Regions from separate parts of the Saccharothrix sp. 6-C genome, predicted to be linked through region 1. Evidence: riboswitches for the same ligand, from Rfam matches in the RefSeq annotation. Region 1 holds a riboswitch; the other holds the start of a gene.
What was found. A riboswitch is a leader RNA that binds a small molecule or an ion and turns the genes downstream of it on or off. The one in region 1 is predicted to bind cobalamin.
Positions count from the first base shown of each region.

Region 2: linked by a shared signal. The riboswitch ahead of cobN (cobaltochelatase subunit CobN) and the one ahead of IOD16_RS11460 (CbtB-domain containing protein) in region 1 are both predicted to bind cobalamin.

Region 1 covers NZ_CP064192.1:2,531,496-2,538,881, forward strand. Annotated here, with positions in the region: gene IOD16_RS11440 (MFS transporter) at 1-218, opposite strand, end outside; gene IOD16_RS11445 (PAC2 family protein) at 874-1,770, opposite strand; gene IOD16_RS11450 (HAD family hydrolase) at 2,306-2,971, shown strand; gene IOD16_RS11455 (CbtA family protein) at 2,960-3,691, opposite strand; gene IOD16_RS11460 (CbtB-domain containing protein) at 3,703-3,888, opposite strand; cobalamin riboswitch at 3,920-4,103, opposite strand; gene IOD16_RS11465 ((2Fe-2S)-binding protein) at 4,151-4,801, opposite strand; gene IOD16_RS11470 (LysE family transporter) at 4,820-5,647, shown strand; gene IOD16_RS11475 (nucleotidyltransferase domain-containing protein) at 5,698-6,453, shown strand; gene IOD16_RS11480 (GNAT family N-acetyltransferase) at 6,455-7,386, opposite strand, start outside.
Region 2 covers NZ_CP064192.1:1,911,562-1,918,947, forward strand. Annotated here, with positions in the region: gene IOD16_RS08865 (precorrin-2 C(20)-methyltransferase) at 1-1,093, opposite strand, end outside; gene IOD16_RS08870 (precorrin-8X methylmutase) at 1,090-1,716, opposite strand; gene IOD16_RS08875 (hypothetical protein) at 1,713-2,723, opposite strand; cobalamin riboswitch at 2,735-2,863, shown strand; gene cobN (cobaltochelatase subunit CobN) at 2,897-6,463, shown strand; gene IOD16_RS08885 (ABC transporter substrate-binding protein) at 7,019-7,386, shown strand, end outside.

The sequences.
Region 1 (7,386 bases):
TCACCCAACGTGCCGGAGACCAGCATGAGCAGCGCGAACGGCACCAGGTACCCGGTCAGCGTGGCCGCCGCCGTGCCGGCCGGGACACCGAAGTCCCCGCCCACCTCGGGCAGCACGGACGCCGTCATCGCGCCACCGAAGGGCCCCAGGAACCCACCGGCGTACAACGCCGCCACCCGGACCCGGGACCGGGACTTGTCCACAGGAGCCGACTTCACCGGCGACATCGCCGGCCCTGCGTGGCAGGGTAAAAGCAGGGGTCCCCTGGGCGAGTACCTCTGCGAAGCCGCGCGGTCCGGCCGCGCCGGGCGGCTGTCCCGCCGAGCCAGGTCGCTGTAGGGCCGAACCTGGTCGTGGTGGGGCCGCGCCGGGTGGCTGTGCGGTCGCGCCGGGTGGCTGTGCGGTCGCGCCAGGTCGCTGTGGGGCCGAACCTGGTCGTGGTGGGGCCGCGCCGGGTGGCTGTCCCGCCGAGCCGGGTGGCTGTGGGGCCGAGTCGGGTAGCGGTGGGGCCGAGCCGGGCGGCGGTCCGGTCGAGCCCGGTCGCGGTCCGGTCGAGTCGCGTGGCTGTGCGGCTGAGTCGGGTCGCTGTCCCGCCGAGCCGGGTGGCTGTGGGGCCGAGTCGGGTAGCGGTGGGGCCGAGCCGGGCGGCGGTCCGGTCGAGCCCGGTCGCGGTCCGGTCGAGTCGCGTGGCTGTGCGGCTGAGTCGGGTCGCTGTCCCGCCGAGCCGGGTGGCTGTGCGGTCGAGTCGGGTCGCGGTGGGGCCGAGCCGGGTGGCGGCCAGGCCGAGTCGGAGCCTGGTCCGGCCGAGTCGGGCCGTGGGCCGGCGAAGCCGCGTGGTCCGGCCGGGCCCGGTCGTGGTGCGGCCGGGCCCGGTCACATCCCGGTCGGCCCGCGTCCGGGGCCCCGGCCACGCCGCCGCAGGTACCGCTCGAACTCGGCGGCGATCGCGTCACCGCTGGCCTCGGTGATCTGGATCTCCGCGTCCCCGCGCTCCTCCAACGCCCGCACGTAGTTGCGCACGTCCTCGTCCTCGTCGGCCATCTCGCTGACCGTGCGCTCCCACTCCTCGGCCTGCTCGGGCAGCGCGCCGAGCGGCACCTCGACGTCCAGCACCTCCTCGACCCGGTGCAGCAGCGCGAGCGTCGCCTTCGGCGAGGGCGGCTGGGAGACGTAGTGCGGCACGGCCGCCCAGAACGACATCGCGGGCACGCCCGCCTGCACGCACAGGTCCTGGAACACGCCGACGATCCCGGTCGGCCCCTCGTACCGGGACCGCTCCAGCCCGTACTTCGCCGCCGCGGCCTCGTCGTACGCCGTGCCCGTCACGGGCACCGGCCGGGTGTGCGGGGTGTCCATCAGCAGCGCACCCAGCGTGACGACGGTGGTCACGCCCAGGTCCTCGATGTGGCCGAGCAGCTCGGCGGCGAACTTCCGCCACCGCATGTTCGGCTCGATGCCGTGCACGAGCACCACGTCGGTGGACGACCCGGGCGGCCGGCAGACGGACAGGCGCGTCGTCGGGAATTCAACCCGTCGGGTGACGCCGTCCACCATGCGGACCGTGGGTCGCGTCACCTGGAAGTCGTAGTAGTCGTCCGGATCGATCTCCACCAGCGGCGTCGCGTCCCACGTGAGTTGCAGGTGTTCGATCGCCGTGCTGGCGGCGTCGCCAGCGTCGTTCCACCCCTCGAACGCCGCCACCATGATCGGGTTGGTGAGCGGTTTGCTGGGGTCGAAGGGGGTCTGGGCGGCCTCGTCCGGATCGGTCACGCGGCCAGACTACGACCACTGCCGCACACCCGACGCCGTAGGCTTGGCGCATGTCGGTTCGTGTCACGCCGCCTCTCGCGGGCGCGCCCGCCGACCGCGTCCCCGTCGCGGGCCGCGCGACGAACCCCATCACGCGGCCCGCCGCCCCGATCCGGAATGATCGCGCAGGTCAAGGGGGTCACACCAAGATCCTCGCCGGCACGGGGGCCGACAGCGCGCGCCGGGTGGTCGGGCCCGCTGTGGGGCGGGCGCGGTCGCCGTGGGGACCGACACCTTCGGGGCCGATCGCGCGGACCTGGTCACGTCCGGCGGCCCGGGGAAGATCGTCGGACCGTCACGTCGGGGTGCCGAACCCCCACGTGAGGCCTTTGAGGAGCACGGCCGCGGCGCCGTCGCCGGTCCGGCCGGAGCAGGTCCAGCCGACCACCCTCGATCACACTCCGTGCGCAACACTGCGGGATACTTACGTCGAACAGGTGAATGGCGGGTTCGTGGCGCACCACCCGGAAGCGAAGTACTTCAACGAAGGACGTACATGACGGTCGAGGCTGTGCTGTGGGACATGGACGGCACGCTGCTGGACTCCGAGAAGCTGTGGGACATCCCGCTCTACGAGTTCGTCGAGAAGCTGGGCGGCACGTTGTCGCTCGCGACCAGGCAGGCGATGGTCGGGTCGAGCGTGCCCCGGACGATGTCGATGCTGTTCGCGGAAGTGGGCGTCGAGCACCCCTCGGAGGAGGAGGTCGCCGACGGCGCGGCCTGGATCATGCGGCGCACCGAGGAGGTGTTCCGCGCCGGCCTGCCGTGGCGGCCGGGCGCGCGCGAGGCGTTGCGCGCGGTCCGCGACTCGGGTGTGCAGATGGCCCTGGTGACGTCGACCGAGCGGCAGCTGACCGAGGTCGCGCTGGACACCATCGGGCGTGATTTGTTCGACGCCACGGTGTGCGGCGACGAGGTCGAGCGCCGCAACAAGCCGCTGCCCGACCCGTACCTGCGGGCCGCCCGGCTGCTCGGCGTCGACCCGACCCGGTGCGTCGCGATCGAGGACTCGCCCACCGGCGTCGCCTCCGCCGTGGCCGCCGGCTGCACCGTCCTGGTCGTGCCGTGCGACGTGCCGGTGGAGCAGGGCGAGCGCCGCGTGTTCCGCGAGTCCCTGGTGGGCGTGGACCTCACGACGCTCGCCTCGCTGCTACAGCGCTGACACCCGCTTCGCCCGGCGCGTGGCCGGGTCCACGAGCAGGCCGAACACGACGCCGAGACCGAGCCACAGCGTGGCCGTCTCGGCGAGCGACGCGAGCCGGAACTCCCACAGCACGCCGCCCGGCAGGTCGGACGGCACCGCGTCCGGCGTCGCCGGGAACACGACGAGCAGCACGACCACCGCCGCCACCACGGCCGACGCCACGGCGGTGGCCCGCACCGGCGCGCCGAGGTGGCCCAACCGGGAGGCCAGGTGGCTCGCGCCGACCGCCACCAGCAGCCCGGCCGCGATCAGCCCCAGGTAGAGCACCGTGCGGTACCCCACCGTGTCCGGGTCGCCCACCGCGGGCGGGTTCGCCGGGTACTTCACCGCCGGCAGCAACGCCGCCGCGCCGAACGCCGCCGCCGACAGCGCCACCGCCCGGACGAACGGGGCCTGCGACGTGAACCAGCGCCGCGACCCCGCGTAGGCGGTGGCGAACAGCGCGCCGACGGCCAGACCCACCACCACCGCGGCGAGCACGCCGCCGACCACCTGCGTGCCGCGGCTGAACAGCTCGCCGTGCCCGTGACCCGCGTCGGGCCGCGCCTGCTCGACGGCCAGCGCCGCCCGGATCGGCGCCTCGACCACCAGCACGCCGACCAGGCCCGCGAGCAGCCCGGCCACCGCGCCCGCGCCGACACCGCGCAGCAGAAGGCCTTTGTACGTGTTCGTCGACATGGCGGCCGCGCCTAGTGGCACGGGACGCCGAGCGCGTGGCGCCCGTCGTGGAAGAACTCGTGCACGGTCTCGGCGGCGTGGCCGAGCGCGATGCCGTTCTCCTGAAGGACCAGCCAGGTCACGGTCAACGCGACCAGGGCGACGGCGTAGGCCCACCTGGGGATGGGAGTGGGAAGGGGGTGCGCGGGGCTCGTCATGACGGCCTCCTCCATACCTCGTGGAAGGTCAACAACAACTCGTGCCGCAGCCGGTCTCCTGACTCCCGGATCGACGCCGTCCCCGCGTCTTCCCAGCCGCCTCACGCGGCCAGTGACGTTCTCGGCGGGTTGGCTCCCCGGTCACAGTGGCGAGGACCGCGCCGGATTCACACCGGCTTCCCGTCCACTGCGGCGCTGCGACCGTAGAGGCGGATCGCGGGCCGGCACAACCGACCAGACGAGTTGTCGTGCTCCTCCCGCCTCAGCGCGGCGACAGCGGGCAGTCCCCGCACGTGCCGCCGCCGTCGAGCCGGTAGTACAGGCAGCAGCTGCGCCGCCGGAACGCGATCTCGCCGGGGAACGGGATGAACTCGCCGGTACCCTGGAGCGGCGGGTCGGCGAACAGCTCGTCCGCCGACGCGACGCAGTCGACGCCGCTGCGGCTGATCGTGCGCAGCGCGCCCGCCGCGGACGACCCGGCGTTGCCCCAGAGCAGGCCGCGGGCCACCGACGTGGCCGCGTGCACCGCCTCCACCACCGGCTCCAGCGACTCGGCGACGCCGACGCCGGCGACCGGGTCCTTGAGCCGGACCTGGAGCCCTTCCGGGGTGTAGCGCCACCACAGGTTGCCGGGTCGGATGTCGGGCACCGCCCCGCCGACCGCGCGCGCCGCGACGACCGGGCTCAGCAGTCGTGCGGTGTAGCCGAGGAAGAACAGCGACCCGGCGACCCGCCGTTCCCGGGTGCGGTAGCGGGCGGAGATCAGGTCTAGGGTGTCGGGCAGGGCGGTGCCGTGCGACAGGGCCGCGCCGTCGTGCCAGGTGTCGTCGGGCCGGCCGACGTCCAGGGCGAAGAACGGGCTGAGGCCGCGGATCTGCCGCAGGGTGGCCAGGACACGGGCGAACTCGGACACGTGGCCTAGTCTGCCGCCGTGGACGCACTGGGGTTGGGACTGGCCCTCGGTCTGGCCGCGAGCATCAGCCCCGGCCCGCTGTTGGTGCTGGTGGTGACGTCGGCGCTGAGGTCGGGCTGGAGGGCGGGCAGCCTGACCGCCTGCGCGCCACTGCTCTCGGACGCCGTCGTGGTCGCCGTGACCCTGCTCCTGCTGGACCGCCTGCCCGGACGCGCGCTGGGCGTGCTCGGCGTCGTCGGCGCGGTGTTCGTGGTGTGGACCGGCGTGCAGACCGTCCGGGACGCGCGATCCGCCTCCCTGACCGACCGCCCCCCGACTCCGGGGGACCGCGCATCGCGGCAGACCCCGGACCCCCTCGCTTCACCGGCGACACCGGAAGACCGGACTTCACCGGCGCTGGAAGACCACGCTTCGCAGGCGCCGCCGGGAGACCAGGCTCCACCGGCGCTGGAAGACCATGCTTCGCAGGGGTCGCCGCCCAGGGGATCCCTGAATTCGATTCTACCGCCGGGGTCCGACAATTCCGGCTCCGCGGAGTTCGCGGTCCTGCGGCGGGCGGTGGTGGTGAACCTGCTCAGCCCCCACCCGTGGATCGCGTGGGCGACGGCGCTCGGTCCCCTCACCGTCACCACCTGGCGCGCGTCGGCGGGCGCGGGGGTGGGGTTGCTGGTCGGGTTCTACCTCACCCTGGTCGGCGGCAAGGTGGTGATCGCGCTGCTCGTCGCCCGCGGCCGCCGCCGGCTGACCGACACCGGCTACCGGCGGGCCCTCACCGCCGCCGGCGCGCTGCTGGTGCTCGCGGGCGTGGCGATGGGCGTCGAGTTCGCCACCCTGTGGTCGAGCTGACGCGGTAATCGAGCTGACGCGACCCCGGTCCCGGGACTATGCATGTCGGCGTGCACCCGACCGACGCGACGTTCCTCGACCACCTCGCCGACCGGCTGGCGGCCCTGCCCGCCGTGCACGCCGTCACCCTCGGCGGGTCGCGCGCCCAAGGCACCCACACCCCGGACAGCGACTGGGACCTCGCCGTCTACTACCGGGGCGGCTTCGACCCCGCCGACCTGCGCGCGATCGGCTGGCAGGGCGAGGTCTCGGAGGTCGGCGCGTGGGGCGGCGGCGTGTTCAACGGCGGCGCCTGGCTCACCGTCGACGGCCGGCGCGTCGACGTCCACTACCGCGACCTCGCCGTGGTCGAGCACGAGCTCGCCGAAGCCGAACGGGGCCGCTTCCACTGGGAGCCGCTGATGTTCCACCTCGCCGGCATCCCGAGCTACCTGGTCGTCGGCGAACTCGCGCTCAACCGGGTGCTGCGCGGCACCCTGCCCCGCCCGACCTACCCGGAGGCGCTGCGCGCGGCGGCGCCGCCGGTGTGGCGCGGGAAAGCGGCCCTGACCCTCGACTACGCCCTGTCCGCGCACGCGCCCAGCGGCCGGCTGGCCGAAGTCGCGGCCACGCTGGTCACCGCCGCCCTGCAGACCGGGCACGCGGTCCTCGCGGCCCGCGGCCAGTGGACGACGAACGAGAAGCGGCTCCTGCGGGACGCGGGACTGCGCGGTGTCGACGCGATCGTGGCGGGACTGCGGCCGGAGCCCGGGGCGTTGACCCGGTCGATCACGCGGGCGCGGGAGCTGTTCCGGACCGCCACCTGACCTACACCAGGTAGAACGTCATCAGGTCGCCGCGCACCGGCGGGAACAGGGCGCGCATCAGCTCGGCGTCCGGGCCCGGGTACACGTCCGGGAACCGCTCGGTCAGGCCCTCGATCCCGTGCGGCCCGAACAGCAGCGACGCCAGCAGGTCCGGCGCCACGCCCGCGCCACCGGCCGCGCCCGGCGCCTGCATCCGCCCGCCCTGCAACACCGGGCCGACCTCGCCCGCCCCGAACGGCAGCCGCACGTGCGACCGGTAGAACGAGACGACCGCCTCGCCCACCCGATCGGCGAACCCGGCCGCCGCCAACCGCCGCCCGAACACCGGCCGCAGGCGCTCCAGCACCGCGACCGGGTCGCCGATCCGCACGTAGTACGAGTTCGCCTCCCTCGCCGCGGGCCCGAGGAACGGCTCCAGCGCCGCACCCGCCACCGACCCGGGCCGCTCGGTCACCTCGGCGGCCCCGGTCAGCGCGAGCAGCGCGTGCGCCGCCGCCTCGTCCACGGCCGCCGGCTCGCCCAGCCGGCCGCCTTCCTCCGGCGGGGTGGTGCGACCCGTGGCGACCGGCACGCCGTCGCGCTCCACCAGCCACTGCGTGCTGCCGTCCCGCGCCACCAACCACCGCCACAGGGCGGGGGAGTGCGGCATCCGCAGGTCGGCCCGCGCCTGTTCGGCGTCCTGGAGCCGGGCCATCGCCGGGATGTCCGGGACACCCGCCTCGCGCAACGCGTGCCCGCCGCCGTCGGGACGGCTCGTCACCGGCCGGGTGGGCCGGATCGGGATCGCGTAGGTGTAGCCGAACAGGCGGTAGAAGTACGGGATGCCGAGCATCACGTTCACCAGCTGGCCTCGCGCGGCGGACCGCTCGTGCGCCCAGCCCATCAGCGCGCGCACCAACCCGCGGCCCTCGTAGTCGCGGTGCGTGGCGACCA
Region 2 (7,386 bases), 620 kb from region 1:
GCGCGCCGACCCGGCTCGCCACCGCGTGCGCCGCGGTCAACCCCGGCAGCACCGTCACCGGCACGTCCGCGAACTGGTCCTCGGTCGCCACCTCCAGCACCGCGCTGGCCATCGCGAACACGCCCGGGTCGCCCGAGGACACCACGGCCACCCGCCGCCCGCGCTTGGCCAGGTCCAGCGCGAAGGCCGCCCGCTCGGCCTCCACCTTGTTGTCCGACGCGTGCCGCCGCTGCCGGGGGTTCGCCGGCACCCGGTCCAGGTAGGTCACGTACCCGACCAGGTCGTCGGCCTCCGCCAACGCCCGCCGCGCCTGCGGCGTCAACCACTCGGGCCCGGCCGGACCGAGCCCGACCACCACGACCCGGCCCTCGTCCGCCGACCGCCGGGCGGGCTCGCTCGGCAGCAGCGCCAACGAGAAGTACGGCACGCCCTCGGCGTCCACTTCGGACAGCGGGGCGGTGCGCTGCGCGCCGGTCGTCGCCCGCTCCACGTACCAGGCACCGTCCAGCCGGCCCGCCCGCGCCAACGCCTCCCGCACCTGCGGGAACGTCCGCCCCAGCTTCATGATCGCCACCGGGTCGCCGCCGGCCAGGTGCTCCACCAGCGCGTCCGCCGACAACGTGCCGGGCAGCACGGTCAGCACCTCGTCCCGCTCCACCAGCGGCCGCCCGATCACCGCCGCGCCCGCGCTCACCGACGTCACGCCGGGCACGACCTCGGCCTCGTACCGGTGCGCCAACCGCTTGTGCAGGTGCATGTAGGAGCCGTAGAAGAACGGGTCGCCCGCCGCCAGCACCACGACCGTGCGCCCGGCGTCCAGGTGCGCGGCCAACCGCTGCGCGCACTCCTCGTAGAACGCGTCGATCTCGCCCTGGTAGTCGTCGGAGTCCTCGGTCGTGACGGGGTAGACCAGCTGCTCCTCGACCTGGCCGTCCCGCAGGTACGGCGCGGCGATCCGGCGTGCCACGCTCCGACCGTGCCGCGCGCTGTGGAAGACGACCACGTCCGCCTCGCCGATCAGCCGCGCCGCCTTCACGGTCACCAGCTCCGGGTCGCCCGGACCCACCCCGACCCCGTACAGCTTGCCCGTCATTCTTCCTCGCTCGCGATCGCGTTGAGCGCCGCCGCGGTCATGGCGCTGCCGCCCCGCCGCCCGCGCACGACCAGGTACTCCACCCCGAGGTCGTTGGCCGCCAGCGCGTCCTTCGACTCGGCCGCGCCGATGAACCCCACCGGCACCCCCAGCACGGCGGCGGGCCGGGGCGCGCCCGCCGCGATCATGTCCAGCAGGTGGAACAACGCGGTCGGCGCGTTGCCGATGGCGACCACCGCGCCGGCCAGCTTGTCGCCCCACAGCTCCAACGCCGCCGCGCTGCGCGTGGTGCCCAGCTCGGCCGCCAGCTCCGGCACGCGGGGGTCGCCCAACGCGCACACGACCTCGTTGTCCGCGGGCAGCCGACGCCGCGTCACGCCCGCCGCGACCATCTGCGCGTCGCACAGGATCGGCGCGCCGGCCAGCAGCGCCGCCCGCGCGTCGCGCACCGCGTGCGGCGAGAAGTCGACGTCCGACACCAGGTCGACCATCCCGCAGGCGTGGATCATGCGCACCACCACCCGCGCCACGTCCGACGGGAACCGCGCCAGGTCTGCCTCGGCGCGGATGGTGGCGAAGGAACGGCGGTAGATCTCCGCGCCGTCCTTGACGTAGCTGGTCACCTGATCTCCTCGTACCCGTCGCCGGTCGCGACGAACTCCACCACGTCGCCGGCGGGCCGACCGCACCGGCGTGCGCAGCCCGACCAGTGCGCCCGGCCGGGCGTGGTCCGGGCGCCGATCCAGCGGGCCGCGTCGGCGCGCACGTCGGCCAGCGACTTGGCGCACCCCGGACGGCCGGTGCACGCGCTGACCCCGTGCCACGGCGAGTCCGGCGAGGTGAACAGGCCGGTCGTGTCGCTCCCGGCCGGCAGCACCAGGCTCCGCCACGGCGTGAGCCGGACCGGCACGCCGGCCAGGAGCCGCGCGTCCCACCGCCCGAACGGCACGCCCGCCACGACGGCGGAACCGTGCTCGCCGGGTGCGACGGGCGTCACACCCGGCTCGATCCGGGCGTCACCCGGAACGCCCAACGCCGCCGTGATCTTCCGCACACCGCCGTCCACTTCGGACAGCCGCCACGCGTCGCCGCGGAGCTGCCCGAACAGCCGCGCGGCGGTCACCACGGCCCCGACGGGATCGGTCACGCGCAGCCCTGAATCGTGCCCTGCCAGGAACAACGCGTCGCCGACCAGCCCGATGTCACCCGACAGGCCGCTGACCGCGCCACCCACCGTGACCAGGAAACGCCCGGGCAGGGACGCCAGGTCCGGCGCCGCGAGCAGCGCGGCGTCGATCTCGTCGACCAGCGCCTGGTTGTCGTCCAACGGGGCGGCCACGATGTTCCGCATCCGCTCGTGGCTCATCGAGGGCAGCAGGCCGACGTCGCGCAGCCGCGCGCCCAGCTCGTGCTCCGCCCCCGGCGCCAAGCCCCTGATCTGCAAGTTCGCCCGTGAGGTCAACTCGAGGAACCCGTCGCCGAGGTCCACCGCGGCGGCGCGCAGCGCGTCGACCCGCACGGCGTCCAACGTCCCGCCGGGCACCCGCACGCGCGCCAACCCGCCGTCGGCGGCCTGGTGCACGTCGACGGCGCCGGGGCAGGCGTCCGGGTGAGTTCGATCCGTGGGCATGGACTGGATGCTAACTGCCGTTAGGGTGACCTCCGAACGGCGAAGCAGCAGGAGGAAGCCGGTGTGAATCCGGCGCGGTCCCGCCACTGTGACCGGGCAGGTCCCGGGAGTCAGGAACTCCGCTCGCCGTACCCACGACCGGGGCGAGGACCCCCGAGGGATGGAGCCCGCACGTGATCCTGCTGTTGTCGACCTCCGACACGGACCTGCTGTCCGCCCGCGCCGGCGGCGCCGACTACCGCCTGGCCAACCCCGCCCGCACCGCCGTGGACGACCTGCCGACCCTGGTGGCGGGCGTCGACCTGGTGGTCGTGCGCATCCTCGGCGGACGCCGGATGTGGGAGGAGGGGCTGGACTGGCTGCTCGCCTCCGGCCTGCCGGTCGTCGTGCTGGGCGGTGAGCAGAACCCCGACGCGCCGCTGATGGAGCTGTCGACCGTGCCCGGCGGCGTCTGCGCCGAGGCGCACGCCTACCTGGCGCACGGCGGCGCGGCGAACCTCACCCAGCTGCACCGGTTCCTCTCCGACACGGTCCTGCTCACCGGCCACGGCTTCGCGCCGCCCGAGCCGACGCCCACCTGGGGCGTGCTGGAGCGGCAGGACGAGGTCGAGGGGCCGACCATCGCCGTGCTCTACTACCGCGCCCACCACGTGGCCGGCAACACGGCGTTCGTGCACGCCCTGTGCGACGCGATCGTGGCCAAGGGCGGCCGTCCGCTGCCGGTCTTCTGCGCCTCCCTCCGCACCGCCGAGCCGGCGCTGCTGGCCGAGCTGGGCGCCGCGGACGCCCTGGTCGTCACGGTGCTCGCGGCCGGCGGCAGCAAGCCCGCCGCCGCGTCCGCCGGCGGTGACGACGACGCCTGGGACGTGGGCGCGCTGGCCGCCCTCGACGTGCCGGTCCTCCAAGCCCTGTGCCTGACCAGCAGCCGTGCCGCCTGGGACGAGAACGACGACGGGCTGTCCCCCCTGGACACCGCCACCCAGGTCGCGATCCCGGAGTTCGACGGCCGGATCATCACGGTGCCGTTCTCGTTCAAGGAGGTCGACGACGACGGCCTCACGGTCTACGTCGCCGACGACGAGCGCGCGGCGCGGGTCGCGGGCATCGCGGTGCGCCACGGCAGGCTGCGCCACATCCCCCCGGCCGAACGGCGCATCGCGGTGATGCTGTCGGCCTACCCGACCAAGCACTCCCGCATCGGCAACGCGGTCGGCCTGGACACCCCCGCCAGCGTCGTGCGGCTGCTCACCGCGATGCGGGAGCAGGGCTACGACATCGGCGACGAGCTGCCCGGGGTGGCCGACCTCGACGGCGACGCGCTGATCCACGCCCTCATCGCGGCCGGCGGCCAGGACGCCGACTGGCTCACCGAGGAGCAGTTGCGGGGCAACCCCGTCCGGCTGCCGGCGGCCCGGTACCGGCAGTGGTACGCCACCCTCCCGGAGGACACGCGCCAGGGGATGGAGCGGCACTGGGGCGAGGCGCCCGGCGAGCTGTTCGTCGACCGGTCGCGGGACCCCGACGGCGAGATCGTCCTGGCCGCCCTGCGCTCCGGCAACGTCGTGGTCATGGTCCAGCCGCCGCGCGGCTTCGGCGAGAACCCCATCGCCATCTACCACGACCCGGACCTGCCGCCGAGCCACCACTACCTCGCCGCCTACCGCTGGCTGTCCGACGAGTTCGGCGCCGACGCCGTGGTGCACGTGGGCAAGCACGGCAACCTGGAGTGGCTGCCCGGCAAGACCGTCGGCATGTCGGCCGGGTGCGGCCCGGACGCGGCCCTGGGCGACCTCCCGCTGATCTACCCGTTCCTGGTCAACGACCCGGGCGAGGGCACCCAGGCGAAGCGCCGGGCGCACGCCACCCTGGTCGACCACCTCGTGCCGCCGATGGCCAGGGCCGACAGCTACGGCGACATCGCCCGGCTGGAGCAGCTGCTGGACGAGCACGGCAACATCGCCGCGATGGACCCGGCGAAGCTGCCGGCGATCCGGGCCCAGATCTGGACCCTGATCCAGGCCGCCAAGCTCGACCACGACCTCGGCCTGTCCGACCGGCCGGCCGACGACGGGTTCGACGAGCTGATCCTGCACGTCGACGGCTGGCTGTGCGAGGTCAAGGACGTCCAGATCCGCGACGGCCTGCACGTCCTGGGCCAGGCGCCCACCGGCGCGACCAGGGTCAACCTGGTGCTGTCGATCCTGCAGGCCAAGCAGATGTGGGCGGGCGAGGTCGCGGCCCTGCCCGGCCTGCGGGAGGCGCTGGGCCTGGCCGAGTCCGGCAACGACCGGACCGCCACCGACCGGGTCGAGGAGCAGGCCCGCGCGCTCGTCCAGGCGATGGAGGACGCCGGGTGGGAGGTGGCCGCGGCCCGCGGCCTCACCGACGACGAGGACGTGGCGCGCATCCTGGAGTTCGCCGCGCTGGAGGTCGTGCCCCGGCTGGCCCGCACCACGGACGAGCTGACGAACGTGCTGCACGCCCTGGACGGCGGCTACGTGCCGGCCGGTCCGAGCGGCTCGCCGCTGCGCGGCCTGGTGAACGTGCTGCCGACCGGCCGCAACTTCTACTCGGTCGACCCCAAGGCGGTGCCGTCCCGGCTGGCCTGGGAGACCGGCCAGGCGATGGCCGAGTCGCTGCTGGAGCGCTACCGCGCGGACACGGGGGAGTGGCCGCCGTCGGTCGGCCTGTCGGTCTGGGGCACGAGCGCGATGCGCACCGCCGGTGACGACGTCGCCGAGGTGCTGGCGCTGCTGGGCGTCCGGCCCGAATGGGACGATCAGTCCCGTCGGGTGACCGGTCTGGAAGCGATCCCGCTCGCCGAGTTGAACCGGCCGCGAATCGACGTCACGGTCCGGATCAGCGGCTTCTTCCGCGACGCATTCCCGCACGTTGTGGCACTGATCGACGACGCTGTGCGACTGGTCGCGAACTTGGACGAGTCGGCGTCGGACAACTACGTCCGGGCGCACGCCCAAGCCGATCTGGCGCAGCACGACGACCCGCGTCGGGCGACAATGCGGATCTTCGGCAGCAAACCGGGTGCGTACGGCGCCGGCCTGCTCCCGCTCATCGACAGCCGCAACTGGCGCGACGACGCCGACTTGGCCGAGGTGTACGCGGTGTGGGGCGGCTACGCCTACGGCCGCGAACTCGACGGAGTCGAAGCGCGGCCGGCCATGGAGAGCGCCTACAAGCGCATCGCGGTGGCGGCGAAGAACATCGACACGCGTGAGCACGACATCGCCGATTCCGACGACTACTTCCAATATCACGGTGGCATGATCGCGACCGTGCGCGCGCTCACCGGCAAAGCGCCCGCGGCTTATGTCGGCGACAGCACGCGGCCCGATGCGGTGCGCACCAGAACGCTCAACGAGGAGACGAACCGGATCTTCCGCGCCCGCGTGGTCAACCCGAGGTGGTTGGCCGCGATGCGCGAGCACGGTTACAAGGGCGCGTTCGAACTCGCGGCCACCGTCGACTACCTGTTCGGCTACGACGCCACCACCGGCGTGGTCGCGGACTGGATGTACGAGCAGCTCGTGGCGAGCTACGTGCTGGACCCGGTGAACCGGGAGTTCCTGGCCCGGTCCAACCCCTGGGCGCTGCACGGCATCTCCGAACGGCTCCTGGAGGCGGCCGAACGGGGTATGTGGGAGCACCCGGAGCCGGAGACGCTGGAAGCGCTGCGAAAGGCGTACCTGGAAACCGAGGGTGATCTCGAGGACGGCCGCTGAGCCGGCGGGCCGCCCGGGCGCGCCCTATAACGCCGCGAAAACGATTCGATCATGAGGGGTACCCCTATATTCGGACGCCCTCGCGCGCGTGACGAAACACTTCGGTGGATCATTGGTCCTGAATGGACGTCTCAGCTCGCGGTGAGGCCCGTCCGGAGGTGACTCGGCCGGCCGGTGACGCCACCCGGTCGGCCGACTCGCGCTACCCGTCCGGACGACTCCGCGCGCCACTGCCCGCGACTCGCGGTGGGGTGGTGGCCGACGTGTGCGCACTTCCGGTGCAGACTGGTGGCGGGTGAGTGGGTGCGCGACTCGTGAATCTTTTCGGGCTGTTCGACGCGGAGATGAACCGAGCGTGTCCGACCGGTCTACGAACAGTGCCTGATCGGACTACTGGGCACACCGCTAGCAGAATCGGTCCAGCAAGGCAAATGACCCAACGTCGGTAACAGCGCGGACACGGGAGCTTGACACAACTCCGTGGTGCGAACCACACTCCCCCAAAACCTGGGAGCGCTCCCAGAACGTTCACCGCCGATCAACTGAGGAGTTCTCGTGCGCTACCGTCGAGCAGGCTTGGCCAAAGTCCTGGCCTGCACCGCAGTGCTTGCCGCAGTCGCCACGGCCTGTGGCTCGGGAGGGTCCGGCACGTCGCCTGATGGCAAGGTCGAGCTGACCATCGCGACCTTCAACGAGTTCGGCTACGAGGAGCTCCTCAAGGAGTACGAGGCCGCGAACCCGAACGTCAAGGTCACGCAGCGCAAGACCGGCCAGGGCGCGCCGCACCACCAGAACCTGTTCACCAAGCTGGGCGCGGGCTCCGGTCTCGCCGATGTCGAAGCCGTCGAAGAGGGCTTCCTCAGCCAGGTCATGGCCAAGTCCGGCCAGTTCGAGGACCTGAAGGAGATCGGCCCGAAGGACGT